Regions from separate parts of the Janthinobacterium sp. HH104 genome, predicted to be linked through region 1. Evidence: predicted binding sites of a transcription regulator. Region 1 holds the regulator's gene; each other region holds the start of a gene.
What was found. Region 1 encodes FNR, which switches genes on or off when oxygen is low (the NO sensors DNR and NnrR bind a similar motif). Its sites were predicted from a motif close to TTGATNNNNATCAA; they were not measured.

Region 1 (5,448 bases):
CGGCATCGATATCCGCAACGGCCTGCAGTATGAATGCATCGGCTGCGCCGCCTGCGTCGATGCCTGCAACAGCGTGATGGACAAGGTCGAGCGGCCGCGTGGCCTGATACGCTACAGCACCGACCATGCGATGGAAAACAACTTCAATTCGAAGCAGATACGCCAGCGCGCCATGCGCCCGCGCGTCCTGATCTACACTTCCATCCTGGCCCTGATCATCATCGCCGTATGTACCTCGCTGGCCCTGCGCACGCCCCTGAAAATGGACGTGATCCGCGACCGCGGTTCGATGGGACGCGAAGTGGAAGACGGCATGATCGAAAACGTCTACCGCCTGCAGATCATGAACACGTCCGAGCAAAGCCAGCATTTTAAAATCAGCGCTTCCGGCTTGCCGGGCCTGACCTTGCTGACGCGCGAAGAAGTGACCTTGCAGCCGACGGAAACGCTGGGCTGGCCGATCCGCCTGCGCGTGCCGCACGGCGTGGGCGAGAAGGGCTCGAACAAGATTGCGATCGAATTGCAATCGCTGGACGACCCGTCGCTGCATGTGCGTGAAAGCGCGGTCTTCATCGTGCCGCGTTAATGCAGGAAGGCCGGTCCCCGCATGGGGGCTGGCCGTTTACACAGGAGAAATACCATGTCCGACAGTCTGAAACTGCAGCCTCCCGTTGCACCGTGGTACAAGCACCGCTGGCCATGGCTGCTGATGATCGGTCCCGGCCTGTCCGTGGTCGTCGGCAGCTTCATGGGCTATATCGCGTTTACGCAGCCCGACGCGCTGGTGGTGGGCGATTATTACAAGCAGGGCAAGGCGATCAACCAGGATTTGAAGCGCGACACGATCGCCAGCGACCTGGCGATGGATACGAGCCTGGCGTACGACGTGGCGTCAGCGCGCCTGACCGGTTCCGTGCACAGCTTCGGCAAGGCCTATCAGGGGCCGTTGCAGCTGCACCTGGCGCATGCGACTTTGCCGGAAAAGGATATCAAGCTGCTGGTGCAGCCCGATGCGGCCGGCAATTTCTCGGTCGCGCTGCCGATGCTCGAGCGCAGCCGCTGGCAGGTGCTGGTGGAAAACGACAAGCGCGAGTGGCGCCTGTCCGGCATCTGGACCTGGCCCGTGCAGCGCAGCATCGCGCTGCATGCGGACGAAGAGTTATAAGCCTTACTTGCAGACGTCGGTACCGGCCGTAATGGCTTTCAGCTTGGCTGGTTGCAGGATCTCGATCTCGCGGTTCGAGACGCGCAGCCAGCCTTCCTTCTTGAATTTCGACAATAAACGGCTGACGCTCTCGATGGTCAGGCCCAGGTAGTTGCCGATTTCCTCGCGCGACATGCGCAGCTGGAATTTGCTGCTCGAATAGCCGCGCGCTTCGTAGCGCGACGCCAGGTTGACGATGAAGGCGGCAAAACGCTGCGTCGCCTGCATATTGCCCAGCAACAGCATCACGCTTTGCTCGCGCGTGATTTCCTGGCTCATCATGCGGTGGAAATGCCGCAGCAGGGTCGGCATATTGCCCAGCAATTGTTCCAGGCTGGAAAACGGGATTTCACACACTTCGCTGTCTTCCAGCGCCACCGCATTACAGTGGTGGCGGTCGGCGCTGATGGCGTCCATGCCCAGCAGTTCGCCGGCCATCTGGAAACCCGTCACCTGCTCCTCGCCGCCCGGATTGATCTGGTACGTCTTGAAGTGCCCCAGCCGGATCGCGTACAGGTTCTGGAACGAGTCGCCGATGCGGAACAGCGAGGCGCCGCGCACGATCTTGCGGCGGCGGCCGATGATCTGGTCCAGCCTGTCCATGTCGCCCATATCGAGGCCCATCGGCAGGCACAATTGATGCATGCTGCAGGTCGAGCATCGCGCACGCAACGCTTCCACGGTCACTGTGGGCAAGGTTGGAGTGAGTAGCGCTTCAGTCATGTCGGTACCTTTTAGAAAATGCAACAACAAGTTTACTGCATACAGGGTTGCCGTGTGCCAATTTCACCGCAATTTCGGCGAATAAACGACGTTCCGACTTTAATTATATGGCAACATCGTCAAAAGCCCATGCGGGGAGGGCCATTTGCGCGGCGCCGCTTGCCAACTTGATGTATTGATAGGAAAATTCCTAACAGCATTATCTGCCGCCTGTGCCGCCCGGTACTGAAAAGGAAATCATGAAGCCTCTCGGCATCAAAGCAAAAGTCGCGCTGGCCACCAGCCTGACCTCGATCGCCATGATCGCGCTGGTCACCATGATCCAGGTGCAGCATATGCGCGACGACTTCACGCGAGTACTGCTGAGCCAGCAGTCGTCCCTGATCAGCCGCACCGCTGCCGAGCTCGACGACAAGCTGGGCATGCTGCTGCAGATCGTCACCCTGACGGCCAGGCAGCAGCCGCCGGAATTGATGGCCCAGCCGGCCCAATTGCGCGAATACTATTCGCGCCGCTCGATGCTGGTGCTGTTCGACGACGTGCTGGTGCTCGATGCACATGGCGCCGTCGTGGCCGACATGCCGGAAGTGGCGGGGCGCGCCGGCATCAACGTTGCCGAGCGCGAGTATTTCCAGACCGTGCTGCGCACGCGCCAGCCCATGATCACCGAGCCGATGCTCGGCAAGTCGAGCGGCATGCCCATCGTGCAGATGGTGGCGCCCGTGCTGGCCGCCGATGGCCAGGTGGCCGGCGTGGTGATCGGCGTGCTGCGCCTGTACAAGGACAACCTGCTGGGGCGTCTGCGCTCGGAAAAGATCGGCAAGAGCGGCTATTACTTCATCCTCACGCGCGGCGCCGTGCCGCGCTACGTGCTGCATCCCGATACCAGCCGCTTGCTGCAGCCGCGCCAGCCGAACGCCAACCTGACGACGACCCAGCTGCTGAAGGAAGATGGCGAAGGCAGCATGGTCAGCACGAACAGCCGCGGCATCACGGCCGTCAACAGCTTCAAGCGTTTGAAATCGGTGAACTGGCTGCTGGCTACCTCGCTGCCCGTCGCGGACGCCTTCGAACCGTTCGATGGCGTGCTGTACCGGCTGGTGCTGTGGAGCATCCTCGCTTCGCTGCTAGCCGCATTTGTTCTGGGCTGGGTCACCGTGCGCCTGCTGTCGCCGCTGGTGCGCCTGCGCGACACCCTGCTGGCCCTGCGTACCAGCGGCAGCCGTTTCACCCCCGTGCCGGTGCAGCAGCGCGACGAGATCGGCGAACTGACGGAGGCGTTCAACGGCCTGATGAGCGAGCGCGACCGCCTGCAGCAGGAACTCGAATCGCGCGCGGCGGAACTGGAGCAGGAACGCGACCGGGCCGAGGCCGCCAACCGCGCGAAGAGCGATTTCGTGGCCAACATGAGCCATGAAATCCGCACGCCCCTCAATGCCGTGCTGGGCATGGTGTATTTGCTGGGCAATACCAAGCTCGATACGGAACAGCGCAAGTATCTGACCATGGTGCGCGTGGCGGGCCAGTCGCTGCTGGGCATCCTCAACGACGTGCTCGATTATTCGAAGATCGAGGCGCGCCGCATGGAACTGTCGCCCGTCGAATTCGACCTCGACGAAGTCATGAATACCCTGGCCACGACGATGACGATGAATGCGGGCGAAAAGGAGCTGGAACTGGCCATCGCCGTCGAGCCCGACGTGCCGCGGCGCCTCGTGGGCGACGCCCAGCGCCTGCAGCAAATCCTCGTCAACCTGGCCGGCAACGCCATCAAGTTCACGGAGAACGGCGAAGTGGTGGTGGCCGTCAGCCTGGCCGAGAGCAGGAGCGAGAGCGGCCGCGCCTGGCTGCGCTTCGAAGTGCGCGACACGGGCATCGGCATGACGGAACTGCAGCAACAGCAGCTGTTTGCCGCGTTTTCGCAGGGCGACCAGAGCATCACGCGCCGCTTCGGCGGCACGGGCCTGGGCCTGGCCATCAGCAAGCAGCTGATCCACATGATGGGCGGCGACATCGCTGTCGCCAGCAGCGAAGGCAAGGGCAGCCGCTTCTGGTTCAGCGTGCCGTTCGAGATGCTGGCGCAGCCGGCCGAAACGCGGCGCACGCCGGCCCTGGGCCAGCTGCGCCTGCTGGTGGCCGACGATAACCGCACCACGCGCGAACTGATCGTCAAGCTGATCGAGGCATGGGGCTGGCTGGCCGACGAAGTCGATTCCGGCTTTGCCGCCATCGAACTGTACCGCGAGCGCCTGGCGCAGCAGCAACCGTACGACGTGGTGCTGGCCGACTGGCACATGCCCGTCATGGACGGCCTGGCCACGGCCAAGGCCATCCGCCAGGCGGCCAGCGGCCAGCGCCAGCCCATCGTGGTGATGGTCAACGCCTTCGCCCGCAACCACCTCGAGGAAATCTCCAGCGCGGCCGAGGCCGACGTCGTGCTGATGAAGCCGATCACGGGATCGAGCCTGTTCGATGCCCTGCATCAGGCCCTGATCACGAAGAACGACGGCGGCGAGCAGCGCATCCTGCACCAGCCGCTGGGCACGGAACTGGCCGGCGTGCATTTCCTGCTGGTGGAAGACAATCATTTGAACCAGGCCGTGGCGCGCGGCATCCTCGAACACATGGGCGCCACCCTCGACGTGGTAGGCGACGGCTTGCAGGCCGTGGAACGGCTGCGCACGGAAGCGCTGCGCTACGACATCGTGCTGATGGACATGCAGATGCCCGTCATGGACGGTTTCAGCGCCACCCACATCATCCGTACGGAACTGCGCCTGAGCCTGCCCGTGATCGCCATGACGGCCGGCGTGCTGGCGTCCGAGCGCGAGCGCTGCATGACGGCCGGCATCAGCGACTTCATCGCCAAGCCCGTGGTGGTGGAAGAGATGATGGAAGTCATCCTGCGCCACCTGCCCAAGCGCCCGCAAGTGCAGACGGCCGAGCCCGTACGCGTCGCCGATGAAGAAGTGTTTTCCATGGCGCCGCTGATGCGCGTGATGGGACGCGACGCGAAGGGGCGCGGCGTGCTGCGGCGCATGGTCGAAGACGCGCTGAACAAGGGCATGACGCCCGTGCGCGACGCGGAAACAGCATTGCAGGCGGGCCGCCACAGCGACGTGGCGCGCATCCTGCACAGCGTGCGCGGCTCCGTCGGCACCCTGGGCACGAAACGCCTGATCCGCGCCGCGTTCGCCACAGAGGAAGCCATCGACGCTGGCCGCCTGGACGAAGTCCCAAGCCTGCTGGCGCACACGGCGCAGGAGCTGGAACTGGCGCTGGCGGCGGCGGCGGATTGGTTGTCGCGGTTGAAAGATTAGGCCTGCAACGTAAAGCTGGGGTCAGACCCGCCGGGTCTGACCCCGGAACTTTGCTCAGCGCCGCCGTTTACGCCGGTACACCGAGGATCACACTAGATGCTTTAAACATCGCCGTCACGCTGCTGCCGATGGCGATGCCCAGGTCCGTGCTGCTCTGATTGGTAATGATGGCGGCGATCGTGCCGCCGCGCGGCAAGTCCA
Region 2 (5,448 bases), on a different contig from region 1:
TCTTCGCCACGCCCGAGACGATCTTGTCGAAGGCGTCGCTGGCCTGGCGTGAAATCTCGCTGCCTGTCGACACGCGCTTGACGGATTCGTTGATCAGCTTGGAAATTTCCTTGGTCGCCTGCGACGAGCGCTCGGCCAGCTTGCGCACCTCGTCGGCGACGACGGAAAAGCCCAGGCCGTGCTCGCCCGCGCGCGCCGCCTCGATGGCCGCGTTGAAGGCCAGCATGTTGGTCTGGTTGGCGATCTCGCTGATGACCTTGACGATTTCGCCGATGTCTTCCGAGGAGCGGTTGATCAAGTCCATCGCTTCGATCGACTTGGCGACGGCGCGCGCGCCCGCTTCCGCTTCCTGCTGCGTGGCTTTCGCCAGGGAATCGGCATTCGAAGTGTTTTCCGCGATGGAGTTGATGGAAAACGTCAGGCCGTCGATGGAGGCGTTCATTTCTTCCACCGTGGCGCCCAGCGCCTGCGTGCCCACGGCGACGCCCGTGGCCCGTTCGGCGATGGCGTTCGACGCGTCGGCAAAGCCGTTGGCCGCCGACACCACGTTGCCGATCACGCCGCGCAAGTCGACGATCATCTTGCTGATGCCGCCGGCCAGAAGGTCGATCGGTTCGCTGCCTTCGGGCACGATATTGCAGGTCAGGTCGCCTTGCGCCGCGCGCGCCACCGAGTCGAGCAGGGCATTGACCTTGCGGCTGTCGTTGGCGGCCTTGGCCTGGATGCTGTTTTCCAGGTTCACCTGGTCCGTGATGTCGATGGCGAACTTGACCACTTTATACGGCTTGCCGTTCAGGTCCAGGATGGGGTTGTAGGTGGCCTGTATCCACACCACCTTGCCATGGTTGCCCAGCCGCTTGTAGCGGCCCGCGTCGAATTCTCCGCGGTTGAGCTTTTGCCAGAATTTCTTGTACTCGGTGCTGCTGGCATACTCGGGTTCGCAGAACATGCGGTGGTGCTCGCCCTGGATATCGCTCAAGTCGTAGTCCATGACGGCGAGGAAATTGTCGTTCGCGTCCAGCACATTGCCCTGCATGTCGAATTCGATCACGGCCTGCGCCTTGCCGATGGCGCTGACCTTGCCTTCGTATTCGACATTGCGCTTTTTCAGGGCCGTGATGTCGGTAGCGAACTTGATGACTTTATACGGCTTGCCGTCCGCGTCGAGGATGGGATTGTAGGAAGCATTGATCCACACCTCGCGCCCATCCCTGGCGCGGCGCTTGTATTCGCCCTGGTCGAATTCGCCGCGTCCCAGCTTGGCCCAGAAGTTGCTGTATTCATCCGTTTTGACATACTCGGGGTCGCAGAAGATGGCGTGGTGCTTGCCTTGCACTTCGGCCAGGGTATAGCCGACGACGCGCAGGAAATTGTCATTCGCATGCAGGATGGTGCCGTCAAGCTCGAATTCGATGACGGCCTGGACACGGTTCAATGCAGTATTTATCGCTTGTAAGTCCAGATCCTGCGAGTGGCTGACATGGCTGGCTGCGTCCATAGTATTTCCTTCGGGGTGAGAAGAGGAATGGGAACGATAAGGCTGCTGTTATTATTTTTCCGCTATCGGTTTAAGGCAGGGATTAAGGCGGCGATGTTATTGCATTTCCGGCATCTGGTGATAATCGGTGAGAATGTGCGCGATCAACGGCCGCCAGTGTTCGCCCTACGGTTTGCCTTTAGTAGATAAATTGTAGAGTATTGATTTGAATCAACAATTTTATTATTCCCCAGCGTCTGGCGAAAAACAAGGGGCGGGAATAAATAATGTAAAAACTGTCGTAATTGCCCCATGTCGGCATATAACAAACCCATTCTTTTACATAATAAAACGTTGTTATTATTGTTGTGGTTTTATTATTTAAATGAATATCCAAGTGATAGCTTCTACAAGAGCTTGCCGCTTGCAGCAGAATCTTTCCGCAAACGATGTTGTACCATGGCGTAGCATGCTGGCGCCGGGCGCGCCACGACAAAAATAATACGAGCGTTCTTTTATGCGGTATAGTGAAGCTTCATCCCTTGCAACCACCTCATCGCTGAGCAAAAATCAATAAGGAAGAGACATGAGTGCTGAATATCAAGTAAACGGCGCCGTTGCCGTCATTACCCTGGCCAACCCGCCCGTCAATGGCCTGGGTCTGGCGACGCGCACGGCCGCCGTGGCTGGCATCCGCCAGGCGCTGGCCGACGAGGCCGTCAAAGCCATCGTCATCACGGGCGCCGGCAAGGCCTTTTCGGGCGGCGCCGATATCAAGGAATTCAATTCGCCCAAGGCGCTCACGGAACCGACCCTGCACACCCTGATCAACGTCGTTGAACAATCGACCAAGCCGGTCGTGGCGGCTATCCACAGCGTCTGCATGGGTGGCGGCCTGGAGCTGGCGCTCGGTTGCAACTACCGCGTGGCCGCACCGGGCGCGCAGATGGCCTTGCCGGAAGTCAAACTCGGCATCTTGCCGGGCGCGGGCGGCACGCAGCGCCTGCCGCGAGTGCTAGGCCTGGAAATGGCCCTGAACATGATCGTCTCGGGCACGCCCGCCGCGTCCGAAAAACTGGCCGGCACGGCCCTGTTCGACGAAGTCATCGCGCCTGGCGCCGATTTGCTGGCCGCCGCCGTGGCCTTCGCCACGAAAGTGGCCGACGTGCGTCCGCTGCCGAAAGTGCGCGAGCGCAAGGTCGACTACCCGAACCACGAAGCTTTCTTGCAGTTTTCGCGCAATACCGTCAAAGCCATGTCCGGTCCGTTCCCCGCACCGCTCAAATGCGTCGATGCCGTGGCGGCCGCCGTGACGATGAAATTCGACGACGGCTTGAAGTACGAGCGCGAACTGTTCATGCAGCTGGTGCAGTCGCCCGAGTCGAAAGCCCTGCGCCACGCCTTCTTTGCCGAGCGTGTCGCCAGCAAGGTGCCCGACGTGCCGTCCGACACGCCAGTGCGCGCGATCGCCAGCGCGGCCATTGTCGGCGCCGGCACCATGGGCGGCGGCATCGCCATGAACTTCGCCAACGCGGGCATCCCCGTGATGCTGCTGGAAACCAAACAGGAAGCGCTGGACAAGGGCCTGGCCACGATCCGCAAGAATTACGAGAACACGGTGAAGAAGGGCAAGCTGACGCAAGAGAAGGCCGAGCAGCGCATCGCGCTCGTTTCCGGCACCTTGGCCTATGCGGACATCGCGCAAGCCGATATCGTCATCGAAGCCGTCTTCGAAGAGCTGGGCGTCAAGGAAAGCGTGTTCAAACAGCTCGACGCCGTCATGAAGCCGGGCGCCATCCTCGCCTCGAACACGTCCACTTTGGACCTGGACAAGATCGCCGCGTTCACTAAACGTCCGCAGGACGTGATTGGCACGCATTTCTTCAGCCCGGCGAACGTCATGAAGCTGCTGGAAATCGTCCGTGGCAAGGAAACGGGCAAGGACGTGCTGGCCACGGCGCTGGCACTGTCGAAAAAACTGAAGAAGACAGGTGTCGTCTCGGGCGTATGCGACGGCTTTATCGGCAACCGCATGATCGAGCAATACAGCCGCCAAGCCGGTTTCCTGCTGGAAGAAGGCTGCCTGCCGGAACAGGTCGACAAGGCGGTCGAGAAATTCGGCTTCGCCATGGGACCGTTCCGCATGGGCGACCTGGCCGGCAACGATATCGGCTGGGCCATCCGCAAGCGCCGCTACGTGGAAAAGCCGGACGTCACGTATTCGAAGACGGCCGATTTGCTGTGCGAACTGGGGCGGTTTGGCCAGAAGACGGGCGCCGGCTGGTACGATTACAAGCCGGGCGACCGCAAGGCGTATCCGTCGGAGCAGGTCAACGCCATGATCATCCAGCACTCCGCCGACATCGGCGTGGCGCGGCGCAAGATCAGCGACCAGGAAATCGTCGAACGGCTCGTGTATGCGCTCGTCAATGAAGGCGCGCGCATCCTGGAAGAGGGCATCGCCTTGCGTGCCTCGGACATCGACATGGTGTATTTGACGGGTTACGGCTTCCCGCTGTTCCGCGGCGGCCCGATGTTCTACGCGGACACGGTCGGCTTGCCGAACGTGCTCGACACGATTGCCGGCTATGCCAATGGCCGCCACGGCGAAGCGTGGACGCCGGCGCCGCTGCTGGTGAAGCTGGCGGGCGAGGGCAAGGGTTTCAATAGCTAAACGGCCACGGTGTTGTCGGATTACGCGTGGCTTCGCCACGCTAATCCGACCTACGCGTCGACAAGGGGTTCAATCGCCGCGTAATCCGACACCACTACTTCTTCTTCGCCACCATCTTGACCGCCTCGTTGACGATGACGGGGTTGTCTTTCTGGATGTAATAGCCGGCGCCCGTGATGCGCTCGATGGCTGGCGCGCCGGACAGGCGCTGCCAATCCTTTTCCTGGGCCCGCACCACGTTTTCAAACGAGCCCATTTCCTCGATGCCGAACTTGTCGCGCACCAGCAGCATGGCGGGCACGCGCAGCGGGCTGCTCATGTCGACGTGTTGCAAACACTGCGTCTGGGCATCGAATTCGGCCGATTCCGTACTGTTGAACATGAGTTTACGCCGCGTTTTGACGAGCATGGCGTAAGTGGACGCGTCCGCCTGCAGGCGGTTCCATTGCTGGGGGTGCGTGGGGTCGAGCAGGACGAGGCCGGCCACGTCCTGCGGATACAGCCTGGCATACACATACTGGTACAGCCCGCCCAAGCCATGGCCGACGAGCACATACGGCGGCTTCAGGCCCGCTTGCGTCAGCAGGGCCCGCTGCTGGGCGGCGATGGTGCAGGGATCGCGCGGCGTGGTGGTTTTCTGGCTGTCGCCGTAGCCGGGGCGGTCGTAGACGAGCACGCGGTGCTGCTTGGCCACTTCGGGCACGACCTTGGCCCACACATCCTTGCCGTCGCCCATGGCCGACTGGAAGACCACGGGCAAGCCGTTCTGGCCGCTCAGGGTATAGGCGATGCTGGCGTCGGGCAGGGCCGCGGTGGCGGGAATACCTGGCGTGACTGGCGTGGATGGCAACAGGGAGCAGCCGGAAAAACAGCCAGCCAGCAGCAAGCCGGCGCTGGAGAAGAGCATGGTGCGCGCGGGGCGGCCGACGAATAGATGATGCATGAATCTCCTTCTTTGTTCACGGACCGGTATGGCGTGCCAGCCATTATAGGCAAATCGTCCCGAAGTGGAAATGCCGAACAGAGCCGGATTTCCCGTCCTGTCAGCTGGCGTCGGCGCGATGGCAGACGGCTTCGATGCGGTTGCCGTCCGGATCGAACAAAAAGGCCGCGTAATAACTGGCGTGATAGTGGCGCAGGCCCGGTGCGCCCAGGTCGATGCCGCCGTGCGCCAGCCCCGCCCGCCAGAACGCTTCCACGGCCGCGCGCGAGGAAGCCTTGAAGCAGCAATGGCGGCGCGGCGCGTCGTCGGGCTGCGGGCCCAGTCGCACGGAAAAGTAGCTGCGCTCAGGATGCT
Region 3 (5,448 bases), on a different contig from region 1:
GCGCCAGTTCGTGCGCGGCGATGGCCAGCAAGGTGGACTTGCCCGCGCCGCTGGGGCCGATCAAGGCGACGCGCTCGCCATCGGCGATGTGCAGCGATACGTCATGCAAGATGGCATTATTGCTGCCCGCATGCGCGGCGCTGACGTGTTCCAGGCGCAGGCCCGGTGCGGCGTCGACAGGCGGTGCAGTGATCTCTTCAACATCGAGGCGCGGCGCCAGACGCCGTACGGCCAGCAGCATGCGCCCCGCTTCCAGCGCGCCGCGGCGCAATCCGGCAAATGGTTCCACGGCCGTCAGGGCGATCAGCAAGGCCAGGGCCGCCAGCGGCAAACTCATCGTTTGCTGCTCCACCAGCACGGCCACGGCCAGCAGCATGCCAGCCAGGGTTGCGCTGCCGGCCACGCCATACGCGGCGCCCGCCGCCGTCTCGAGGCGCAGCAGGGCAAAATCGGCTTGCGCCAGCGAGCGGTCGATCTGCCCCAGCGCCGCGCACTGGGCGTCGATGCGGCCCGCCATCACGAGGTCCGTCTGGCCCGCCACGAGGTCGATGGTGCCGGAACGCAGTTTTTCGATGGCGCGCGAGCGCACGATGGCGGGACGGCGGGCGCCGCGCGCCACAAGCCAGCTGATGCCGCCACCGGCGGCCAGGAGCCACACGGCCAGGCCCAGGCCCAGCTGCCACTGCATGACGCCCAGCGCCACCCCGGCCAGCAAGGCCGCGCACAAGGCCGTAAAGGCGGGCACGAGCAGGCGCAAGTACAGCGATTCGAGCGCGTCGATATCGGCCGTCAGGCGGAACAGCAGCTTGGCGGGCTGGCGCAGCAAGCGGCTGGCCGCTTCCGGACGCGACCAGCCGCGGAACAGGCGCACGCGGATGCTGGCCAGCGCGGCGAACGTGGCGTCGTGCGTGACGAGCCGCTCCGCATAGCGCGAACCCGTGCGGCCGATGGCCAGCAGGCGGATGCCGGCCGACGGGCCGAAGACGTCGAAGACGATGGCCGTCGAGGCGTGCAGGCCGGCAATCGACGTGGCCGTGATAAACCAGCCGGACAAGCCCAGCAAGGCCATGCCGGCCACCGCCGTCAGGGCCGCCAGCAAGGCGCCCACGATCAGCTTGCGGGGCTGGGCCAGCAGCAATTGCCGCAGGACGGGGTTCGATATGAGTGAAGTTTTCATGCGCGCAACTCCTGCACTTGGGCATGCGCATCGACCTGCACTGTGCGCTGCAGGCGGCCAGCCAGCACCGGGTCGTGCGTGGCGACGATCATCGTCTTGCCTTTCGCCAGTGCCAGCAGGGCGTCCGTCACGCGCGCCGCCGTTTCGCTGTCCAGGTGGGCCGTCGGTTCATCGACCAGCAGCAAATCCGCATGCGGATGCAGGGCCACGCGGGCCAGGGCCAGGCGCACGGCTTCGCCGCCGGACAAGCCCTGGCCGCCATCGCTGAGCATGACGGCCGGCTGCGCCTGCGTCACCTTGGCCAGGTCCGCCAGGTGCAGCGCCTGCGTCACTTGCGCGGCGTTCGCCCCAACGCGGCCCAGGGTCACGTTCTGACTGACGGACGCGGCAAACACGTGCGGGCGCTGGCCCATCCAGGCCATACGCTGGCGCAAGGTATTGACCGTGCTGTCGGTCAGGCGCACGCCGCCGATGCGGATGTCGCCGCCGCTGGCGGGCAGCAAGCCGGCCAGCAGGGACAGCAAGGTGGTCTTGCCGACGCCGCTGGCGCCCAGCAGGGCCACATGTTCGCCAGCGCGCACGGTCAGGTCGAAGCCGTCGAACACGGGCGCTTCGCCGGGATGGGCAAAGCGCAATTGCCGGAGTTCCACGGCGGGCGCCGCCGCCACGGCCATGGCGGCGCTGGAAACGGCGGCCACTTCCACACCAAAACCAGGCAAGGGCACGCCATCGGCAGCCAGGTCGTGCAAACCGGCCAGGCCCGCTTCGCCGGCCGCCTTGTCGTGCCAGACGGCGGCCAGTTCGCGCAGCGGCTCGAAGAACGCGGGCGCCAGCAGCAGGATGAACAAGCCCTGCCCCAAGCTCAGCTCGCGGCCCCAGGTGCCGAAATGGATGCTGCCCAGCAGGGAGAAACCGATGAAGGCGGCCACCATGGCGACACCGAGCGCGGAAAACAGCTCGAGCACGGCCGACGACAAGAAGGCGATGCGCAGCACCACCATCGTGCGCCGGCGCACCGATTGCGACGAGGCATCGAGCCGTTCGGCCGTGGCGTCGACGGCGTCGAGCGCGCGCAAGGTGGCCAAACCGCGCAGGCGGTCCAGCAGGAAGGCGTTCATGCTGCCCATTTCCACCATCTGCGCGCGGCTGGCCGCTTGCGCGCCCATGCCGACGAGCGCCATGAAGACGGGAATCAAGGGGGCGGCGATGAGCAGGATCAGCGCGGCGATCCACGACAGCGGCGTCACCACGGCAAGGATCACGAGCGGCACGAGCATGACTTTCCAGCGCGCGGGTTTGTAGCGCACCAGATACGGCACGATGGCTTCGGCCTGTTCGGCGATGACGCTGGCCGCCTGGCCCGACTGGGCGCGCTGGCGGTCCAGCGGCGAGCGCTGCGCCAGCGCTTGCGCCACCTGTTCCCGCAAGGTGGACAGGTGTGCGCGCGCCGCCGCATACATACGCCGCGCGCCCCACGCTTCGCAGCCGGCGCGCAGCACGCCCAGCAGCAGCACGCCAGCGGCCGGCAACAGGGCCGCGCGCCAGGGCGCACCGTCTTGCATGGCTTGCACGGCCCAGGCCAGCAAGGCCGCCTGCGGCAGCCACAGCAAGGCGGCGCCGCCTTGCGCCAGGCTGGCGGCACGGGGAAGAATAAAGTGGGGCAAGGACAAGGACGTGGTCGGCATCTTCTATACTTCTTGAGTTTTCAGAATTTTCTGTAAATTCGATATTTTGTATAATACTGCGAAACATGACATATATCAATTGACCCCACCAGTATGGCGTGAAAAAATTCAGATAATTATGAAAACTCAACATATCCAAATGACGCCGCTGATCCTGACCTTTGTCAGCCATTTCGGCGAGATGGGCAGCCGCTGGGGCTTTAACCGTACGGTAGGGCAAGTGTACGCCTTGTTATTTGTCGCGGAGCACCCTTTGCACGCGGATGAAATCGCGGAGCACCTGAGTTTTTCACGCTCGAACGTGAGCATCGGCCTGAAGGAATTGCAGGGCTGGGGCTTGATCCGCCAGTCGCGCATTCCCGGCGACCGGCGCGAGTATTTTTCCTCGCTGGGCGATGTGTGGCAAATCTTCCGTGTGGTGGCCGCCGAGCGCCGCCGCCGCGAAGTGGCGCCCACCCTGACGGTGCTGCGCGAATCGCTGCTGGCGCCGGCCACGGAACCCGTGGATCAATATGCGCAGGAGCGCATGCGTGAAATGTATGAACTGGTCGACCTGGCCAATACCTGGTTCGACGACTTGCAGCGCCTGTCGCCCGAATCGATGGCGCAGCTGATGAAAATGGGCGCCAAGGTACAAAAGCTGCTCAACGCCAAGGATCGCCTGTTTGGCGTCAGCAACAACGACTGAAGCACCCGCCCCCCCCTCCCTCCCAAAAAGCCGAGACGCCGCTAGCACAAGCTGGCGCGCCTTGTCACGCCATTTCTTGACCTCATGTTGGCTATCGCTAGCACAGCCATGCATAGCCGTATGCGATGTTGCCAACCAAACCAATAGAATTATTAAAATTGTATTAATTTATATCAAGAGTAAGCTTTCATTTGCGTACTTGCTACGCGCAGGAAATAACTAAAAACGGGCAATGGGATGACTTCCCCGGTATGTAGGAACGCGTCCCAACACTATGAAGCGACTGTCTCAAGCACAAGGGGATTTTCATGAAAAGCGTAAAGAGCATTGCCATCAAGGCATCCATGCTGGCCGCAATGACCGTACTGGCAAGTGCGGCCCAAGCCGCCACCTGGGTGGATGTGGGCCCGGCCAGCGGTTTCGTCATTGACGGCAGCACCGTCACTTATTCACCATCTCCGGCACTGCAGGTGAAATATTATGACGACAATCTCGTGCCACAAAGCCCCTCGGACATCCAGGGTTATATCAATGGCGTGTTCGGCACCAGCCTGGGCACCGCCGTCTCGTATTGCGAAAGCGCCACCTCGGGTTGCACTGCCGGCACCACGGCAGGCTTGAGCGGCGGCGTCAATTCCTATACGAGCGCGGCCGCCTATGACTACCTGGCCATCCACTTCGGCCAGGGCGAACTGGTGTTCCACTGGGCCGCGCCCGTGGCTGCCGGCACCACCTTCACGATCGAGGGCCTGCCCAAAGGTCTGAGCAATTACAGGGCCTTCATTTCAGCCGTGCCGGAACCTGGAACCTATGCCATGCTGCTGGCCGGCCTGGGTCTGCTGGGCTTCATGGCACGCCGCCGCCAGGGAAAGTAAGCCTCATCTGCGGCAGCGGCGCACCAGCGTCCGCTGCCGCCCTCAACGCCAGCGGCCTGTTTGGCCCGTTTACACCGCGCTTGCGGCGCAGGTCCCGCTTTTTACACCATCTTTAGACTCCCCTCGCTATGCTCGACGGCATCCACTGCTGACCGACGAGGGAGTACTCATGCATGAACAACCGTTTCAGCCACGCGCGCGCAGCGTGATTCGCCAGCACCTGCCCGTGCGGGAACGGCTGCGCCTGGCACGACTGGCCAACAGGAAAATCATTTCGGCATGCTCGGCGCTGCTGTGCGGGGCGCCGCTGTTGTATTTGCTGAGCGTGGTGCTGTTTGCGCAGCCGTGACACGGCTTGCAGGCCAGCGAAGAACAGAGATGAAGAGTGATGGCAATGCGACAGGCTGTCGCATGCATGGCCAGCATGAGCTGGTCCGCCCAGAGGGAATCGAACCCCCATTCACGGTTTAGAAGACCGTTGTCCTATCCGTTGAACGATGGGCGGAAGGTGCAGTATTTTAATCCATGCGCGCCAGCAATGAAATGCCAGCGCGGAATAGAAAACGGGCTGTCATTTCTGACAGCCCGCTTATGACTTTGGTCGGAGTACAAGGATTCGAACCTTGGACCCCCTGGTCCCAAACCAGGTGCGCTACCGGGCTGCGCCACACTCCGAAGACAAGATAATAACGCCCCCACCCAATTTCGTCAATTGCCATAGACGAATTAGATGGAAATAACTATCGTCCCTGCCCCGTGCCCGCCCCTTAAGCGCCGACTTTATCGGCGATGCGGCGCGCCATGCTCTCGGCCTTCTCCTTGTCTTTCGCTTCCACCATCACGCGGATCAGCGGTTCCGTGCCCGAAGCGCGGATCAGCACGCGGCCCGTATCGCCCAGTTCGGCTTCGACCAGCTCTTTCTCGGCCACCATGGCGGCATTTTTCTGCCAGTCGAAACCGGGTGCCACGCGCAGGTTGATCAGGGTTTGCGGGAACAGCACCAGTTCGGCCAGGCATTGCTGC
Region 4 (5,448 bases), on a different contig from region 1:
CATGCTAATAAAACGGGCTGCTTCGAGCAGTGTCTTTACTATACCATCGGAATCGGTATCGTGTATAGAGTGTCCGTGATTGTAGCCATAGGGTACCGTCAGTACGGGACAAGCCGCAGCCCTGGCCGCTTGCGCGTCGTTCGAGGAGTCGCCGATGGCCACCACTTTGGCGGGCGCCAGGTCGAAGTCCGCGCACACTTGCAGCAGCGGCAGCGGGTCCGGTTTCTTCCTCGGCAGCGAATCGCCGCCGTAGACGATCTCGAAATACTGGTCGAGATTTTTCTGCTTCAGCAGGGGCAGGGCGAAGGCGATCGGCTTGTTGGTGACGCAGGCCAGGCGCAGGCCCGCCGCCTTCATCGCCGCCAGCCCCGCTTCCACGTCCGGGTACAGGGTGCTGAACTGGCCGTTGATGGCCAGGTAATGGCGCTGGTAGCCGTCCATCGCCTGCTCGAAACGCTGTTCCACCCCGGCCGCGTCGAAGTCGAGCGCCAGTACGGTGCGGATCAGGTTTTCCGAGCCCTTGCCGACCATCAGCTTGATGGCGTCGGCGCTGATGGGCGCCAGGTCCAGTTCGGCGCGCATGCCGTTGATGGCGACATGGAAATCGGGCACGGTGTCGAGCATCGTGCCATCGAGGTCGATGATGGCGGCGCGCACGCCGGTCAGTACGTGGTCTTTCACCGTGCCCGCTTGCATCAGGCGCCCTTGACGGCTGCCAGCTCGGCGCGCATGGCGTCGATGACGGCTTTGTAGTCGGGCTTGCCGAAGATGGCCGAGCCGGCGACAAAGGTGTCGGCGCCGGCAGCGGCGGCAGCGGCGATGTTGTCGATCTTGATGCCGCCATCGACTTCCAGCATGATGTCACGGCCCGATTCGTCGATCATGCGGCGCGCTTCGGCGATTTTCTTCAGCGCCTGCGGGATGAAGGACTGGCCGCCGAAGCCCGGGTTGACGGACATGATCAGGATGATGTCGATCTTGTCCATCACGTGTTCCAGGTAGTGCAGCGGCGTGCCCGGGTTGAATACCAGGCCCGATTTGCAGCCATTGTCGCGGATCAGCTGCAAGGAGCGGTCGACGTGCTCGGACGCTTCCGGGTGAAAGGTGATGATGTTCGCGCCAGCCTTGGCGAAATCCGGGATAATGCGATCGACAGGCTTGACCATCAGGTGCACGTCGATGGGTACTTGTACGTGCGGGCGGATCGCTTCGCACACCAGCGGGCCGATGGTCAGGTTCGGCACATAGTGATTGTCCATCACGTCGAAGTGGATGATGTCGGCGCCGGCGGTAACGACGTTGCGCACTTCCTCGCCCAGGCGGGCAAAGTCGGCGGACAGGATGCTGGGAGCGATACGGAATGTAGTCATGGTGGAGTAGCCAAAGGATAGAAAATGCGAAGATGCGCTATTTTACGCTTGACGCCGCTACCATGCCTTATTGAAGCACGATGAAACACGGAATACGCATCGCGCGATGGTCTATGCGTCGCGCGCGACACACAATACGACTGGCAATGTCTGAATAGGAATGACGATGGCGACTTATGAATTTACGGTAACGGTCAAGACGCAATACCTGCCCGAGCAATCGGCACCGGACCAGGGGCGGCACGTGTTCAGCTACACGATCCGCGTCGTCAACACGGGCACGGCTGGCGCGCAGCTGATTTCGCGCCACTGGGTCATCACGGATGCGAACAACAAGGTGGAAGAGGTGCGCGGCCTGGGCGCCGTCGGCCACCAGCCGCTGCTGCAGCCGGGCGAACAGTTCGAATACACGAGCGGCACCATGCTGGGCACGCCGCAAGGTTCGATGCACGGCGAGTATTTCTGCGTGGCCGAAGATGGCCATCAGTTTGAAGCGCCGATTCCCGAGTTCGTGCTGTCGGTGCCACGCACCCTGCATTGACGCAACGCCGGGGGGCTTGCGCCCCTTACTTAAGTTTTTCGGTGCTGTCCTGTTCTTCGCCGAGCTGCTTGCGCGCCGGTGGGACGGGTTTTTTACCCGAATACATGGTCCACCAGACTATAAATGCCAGCAAGAAGAACGCCACCAGCGCCTCTATCATCAAGATCCACATACGCACCCCTATGTTATTTACCCGCAGCTTAGTATTTACCCGCCGTCTGTTGACACGCGGTAGTCTACCCGTTTCAATCGGTGCCGTCGCGCTTGCGTTGTCCGCCTGTACCACGCCGCCCGCGCCGCCCGCTGCCAGCGGCAAGGCGCCGCCCATCGCGCCGACCGTCGTCAGGCCGGTTCCGGCCAAGCCGGCAGAGGCCAAGGATGCCGCGGATGTGGCGGCGCCCACCTTCGTGCCCGCCAAGTTTGCCGCCTTGCCTGGCTGGGCCCGCGACGACATGCGCGCCGCCTGGCCCGCTTTCATGGCATCGTGCGGCGTGCTGGTGAAACGTCCGGACTGGAAGGAGTCGTGCACGATCGCGCGCCAGGTGAATGCCGACAGCGACAAGGCCATCCGCCTGTTCTTCGAGACCTTCTTTGTGCCGAATCAAGTCATCACCGCCGATGGCGCCAGTACCGGCTTGGTGACCGGCTACTACGAGCCGCTGCTGCACGGGGCGCGCAAGCGGGGCGGCCCATACCAGACACCGCTGTACAAGGTGCCCGACGACCTCGTCTCGGTGGATTTGTCCGGCGTGTATCCGGAATTGAAGAACATGCGCTTGCGGGGCAAGCTGGTCGGCAAGAAAGTGATACCGTACGCGACCCGCGCCGACATCGAGCGCGCCACGTCCGTCACGGGCAAGGAATTGCTGTGGGTGGATGATGAAGTCGAGGCCTTCTTCCTGCAGGTGCAGGGCTCCGGCCGCGTGCAGCTGACCGATACGCAGGAAACCGTGCGCGTGGCGTACGCGGACCAGAATGGCCATCCGTACAAATCGATTGGCCGCTACCTGGTCGACAAGGGCGAGCTGACCTTGAGCCAGGCGTCCGCGCAGGGCATCAAGGCGTGGATCGCCGGCCATCCTACGCGCAAGGATGAATTGTTCAACGCCAATCCCAGCTATGTGTTCTTCAAGGAAGAGCGCTTGCCCGACCCGAAAGTGGGGCCGAAGGGCGCGCTGGGCGTGCCGCTGACGCCGCAGCGTTCGGTGGCCATTGATTCGCGCTTTTTGCCGCTGGGCGCACCCGTGTTTTTGGCCACCACGCAAGCCAATAGCGAGATTCCCATGCAGCGGCTGGTGATGGCGCAGGATACGGGCGGCGCCATTCGCGGGCCGATCCGTGTCGATTATTTCTTTGGCTTTGGCGCGGAAGCGGCCGAGAATGCGGGCCGCATGAAGCAGAGCGGCGCCGTGTGGGTGTTGTTGCCGAAGCAGGCGCCGGCGCGCTAGGGAAAGCGTCGCCGGGCAGTTCGTGGTGTGGCTTAGCGCAAGACCATCACTGGCAGGTGGGTGTGGGCCAGCACTTTTTGCGTTTCGCTGCCCACGAACAGCTTGTTCAAACCCTTGCGGCCGTGCGAAGCCATCAGGATGATGTCGCAATGGTAGGTTTGCGCCGCATTGACGATTTCATCGTGCGGGCTCGGCGACACGGCGACCACGCCTTCGAAAGGTACGCCGGCGGCGCCTGCCGCTGCGCCGATCTTGTCGATGGCGCGTTGCGACGCTTCCTGCATCTGCTGTTCATACAGGCTGGCGTCGAGCACGATGCCGCCGTCCGCCATCGGCGAGAACGGGAATGGTTGCACCACGCTGATGGCGACCAGCTTGGCCTTGTTCAATTGGGCGAAGGCGAGGGCGGTCTCGGCGGCTTTGTCGGACAGCGGCGAGCCGTCGGTGGGAAATAAGATGGTGTTAAACATAGCGTGCTCCTCAAGTGATGTAAGACAGCTTATGGATTTACATCAATTAAAACCTTGATGTAAATCAAACCTCACGGGCTTTGGCGTGAATAGTGTCGCCAAAGCAATCTTTTGCCAGTGTATTCCCGTTCACCGCTTCAGGTGCGCACGCTACGCAGCGGCGTGCCCCACACCATGGCCACCGTCAACACGATGCTGCCGGCCGCGATGCAGGCCAGGCCATTGCGCACGCCAAAATGTTCCGCTATCCAGCCGGCGGCCAGCGCACCCAGCGGCGCCGTCGCTACCGTCAGGAAACGCATGGTCGACGTCATGCGGCCCAGCATGGGGTCGGGCGTGACTTTTTGGCGCAAGCCCAGGTAGGGAATAAAGAACAGCATCACGCCGCAATCGAAAAAGAACATCAGAACGGCATAGGCGACGGCGCTGGCCGCTGCGCTACCGAACAGCGCGGCGGGTATCGTGGGCGTCAGGGCAAAGCAGAGCGAAGTCGATGCCAGGCCGATCAGGATGGTGCGGCCGGCGCCATAGCGGCGCGTCAGCGGCTTGACGATGAAGGCGCTGAGCAGGACGCCGGCGCCACCGAGCATCTGCGTCATGCCCAGCACGCCCGGGCTCATGCCCAGGTCGCGCGTGGCGAACAGCACCGTCAAGGCCATGCTGGCGTAAAACAGGAAGTGCCAGATGCCGGCGCCCCAGGCCAGCCCGCGCAGCAGCGGTTCGCGCCAGACGAACAGCAAGCCGTCGGCGATGTCGCGCAAAGCGTGCTTGTCGGACGGCGCGGGTCGCGGGTCGCGCACGCTCATGGCGCGCAGATTGAAGACGGAAACCAGATAGCCGCAGGCCGTGCACAGGATGGCGACGGGCGCCGACAGCACTTGCACGAGCACGCCGGCCAGGCCGGGACCGATCAGGCGCGAAGCCGATTCGGTGGCGGCAAATTTGGACTGCGCATCGATCAAGCCGTCGCGGCCCACGAGGAAAGTCAGAAACACCTGTTCGGCGCCACCACCGACGACGAAGCCCGTGCCGATGATGAAGCCCACTATATATAACCATGGCATCGACAGCACGCCGCACCAGTAAGCCACGGCCACGCTGGCCAGGGCCAGGCCCGACATGCTTTCGCTGAACAGCATGATCGGGTGCTTGCTGCGCCGATCCAGCAGCACGCCGACGGGCAAGCCGAAGAGGGCGAACGGCAGCGCCTGCAGCGCAACCAGCACGCCCATCTGTTCCGGTGTCGCATGCAGCAAGAGCACCGCGCACAGGGGCAGGGCCAGCGAGGTAATCTGGGCGCCGAAGCAATTGAGGCCGTTGCTGAACCACAGGCGGCGGAAATTGACGCTGGCGGCGCTGCCGTCGCCACGCAGATAGTGGGCGCAATACTGGAAGAGGGAAGAGAAAATATGCTGCTCGATAAAAAAGATCGGGCTCACAATAATAGCAGCGCACCTGCCGCGCCGCTGCCGTTAGCCGCTACAATCGTTGCACCGTTCATCGAGAGGAGACACCATGCAATACGAAGACCTGATCATCGATATCCAGGACAAAGTGGCGGTCATCCGCCTGAACCGACCCAAGGCCCTGAATGCCTTGAACGACAACATGATGAATGA

Region 2: JAB6_RS09360 (PAS domain-containing methyl-accepting chemotaxis protein) is a predicted target of FNR. The motif match lies at 1,699-1,712, and genes of this name have one in related genera.
Region 3: cydD (thiol reductant ABC exporter subunit CydD) is a predicted target of FNR. The motif match lies at 2,928-2,941, and genes of this name have one in related genera.
Region 4: JAB6_RS25970 (universal stress protein) is a predicted target of FNR. The motif match lies at 3,884-3,897, and genes of this name have one in related genera.

What each region holds. Positions count from the first base shown of each region.
Region 1 is NZ_LRIB01000033.1:64,783-70,230, forward strand. Features, by position in the region: gene ccoG (cytochrome c oxidase accessory protein CcoG) at 1-586, shown strand, start outside; gene JAB6_RS12975 (FixH family protein) at 641-1,165, shown strand; gene fnr (fumarate/nitrate reduction transcriptional regulator Fnr) at 1,169-1,927, opposite strand; gene JAB6_RS12985 (response regulator) at 2,167-5,247, shown strand; gene JAB6_RS12990 (TOBE domain-containing protein) at 5,315-5,448, opposite strand, start outside.
Region 2 is NZ_LRIB01000027.1:49,271-54,718, reverse strand. Features, by position in the region: gene JAB6_RS09360 (PAS domain-containing methyl-accepting chemotaxis protein) at 1-1,498, opposite strand, end outside; gene JAB6_RS09355 (3-hydroxyacyl-CoA dehydrogenase NAD-binding domain-containing protein) at 2,064-4,151, shown strand; gene JAB6_RS09350 (alpha/beta fold hydrolase) at 4,246-5,094, opposite strand; gene JAB6_RS09345 (VOC family protein) at 5,195-5,448, opposite strand, start outside.
Region 3 is NZ_LRIB01000043.1:235,275-240,722, reverse strand. Features, by position in the region: gene JAB6_RS20950 (amino acid ABC transporter ATP-binding/permease protein) at 1-1,177, opposite strand, end outside; gene cydD (thiol reductant ABC exporter subunit CydD) at 1,174-2,862, opposite strand; gene JAB6_RS20940 (GbsR/MarR family transcriptional regulator) at 3,002-3,550, shown strand; gene JAB6_RS29745 (PEP-CTERM sorting domain-containing protein) at 3,859-4,425, shown strand; gene JAB6_RS20930 (hypothetical protein) at 4,595-4,774, shown strand; tRNA gene JAB6_RS20925 (tRNA-Arg) at 4,856-4,930, opposite strand; tRNA gene JAB6_RS20920 (tRNA-Pro) at 5,024-5,100, opposite strand; gene glmM (phosphoglucosamine mutase) at 5,193-5,448, opposite strand, start outside.
Region 4 is NZ_LRIB01000054.1:286,823-292,270, forward strand. Features, by position in the region: gene JAB6_RS25950 (phosphoglycolate phosphatase) at 1-696, opposite strand, end outside; gene rpe (ribulose-phosphate 3-epimerase) at 696-1,370, opposite strand; gene apaG (Co2+/Mg2+ efflux protein ApaG) at 1,537-1,911, shown strand; gene JAB6_RS29485 (hypothetical protein) at 1,937-2,083, opposite strand; gene JAB6_RS25965 (murein transglycosylase A) at 2,181-3,359, shown strand; gene JAB6_RS25970 (universal stress protein) at 3,392-3,829, opposite strand; gene JAB6_RS25975 (MFS transporter) at 3,967-5,268, opposite strand; gene JAB6_RS25980 (enoyl-CoA hydratase) at 5,345-5,448, shown strand, end outside.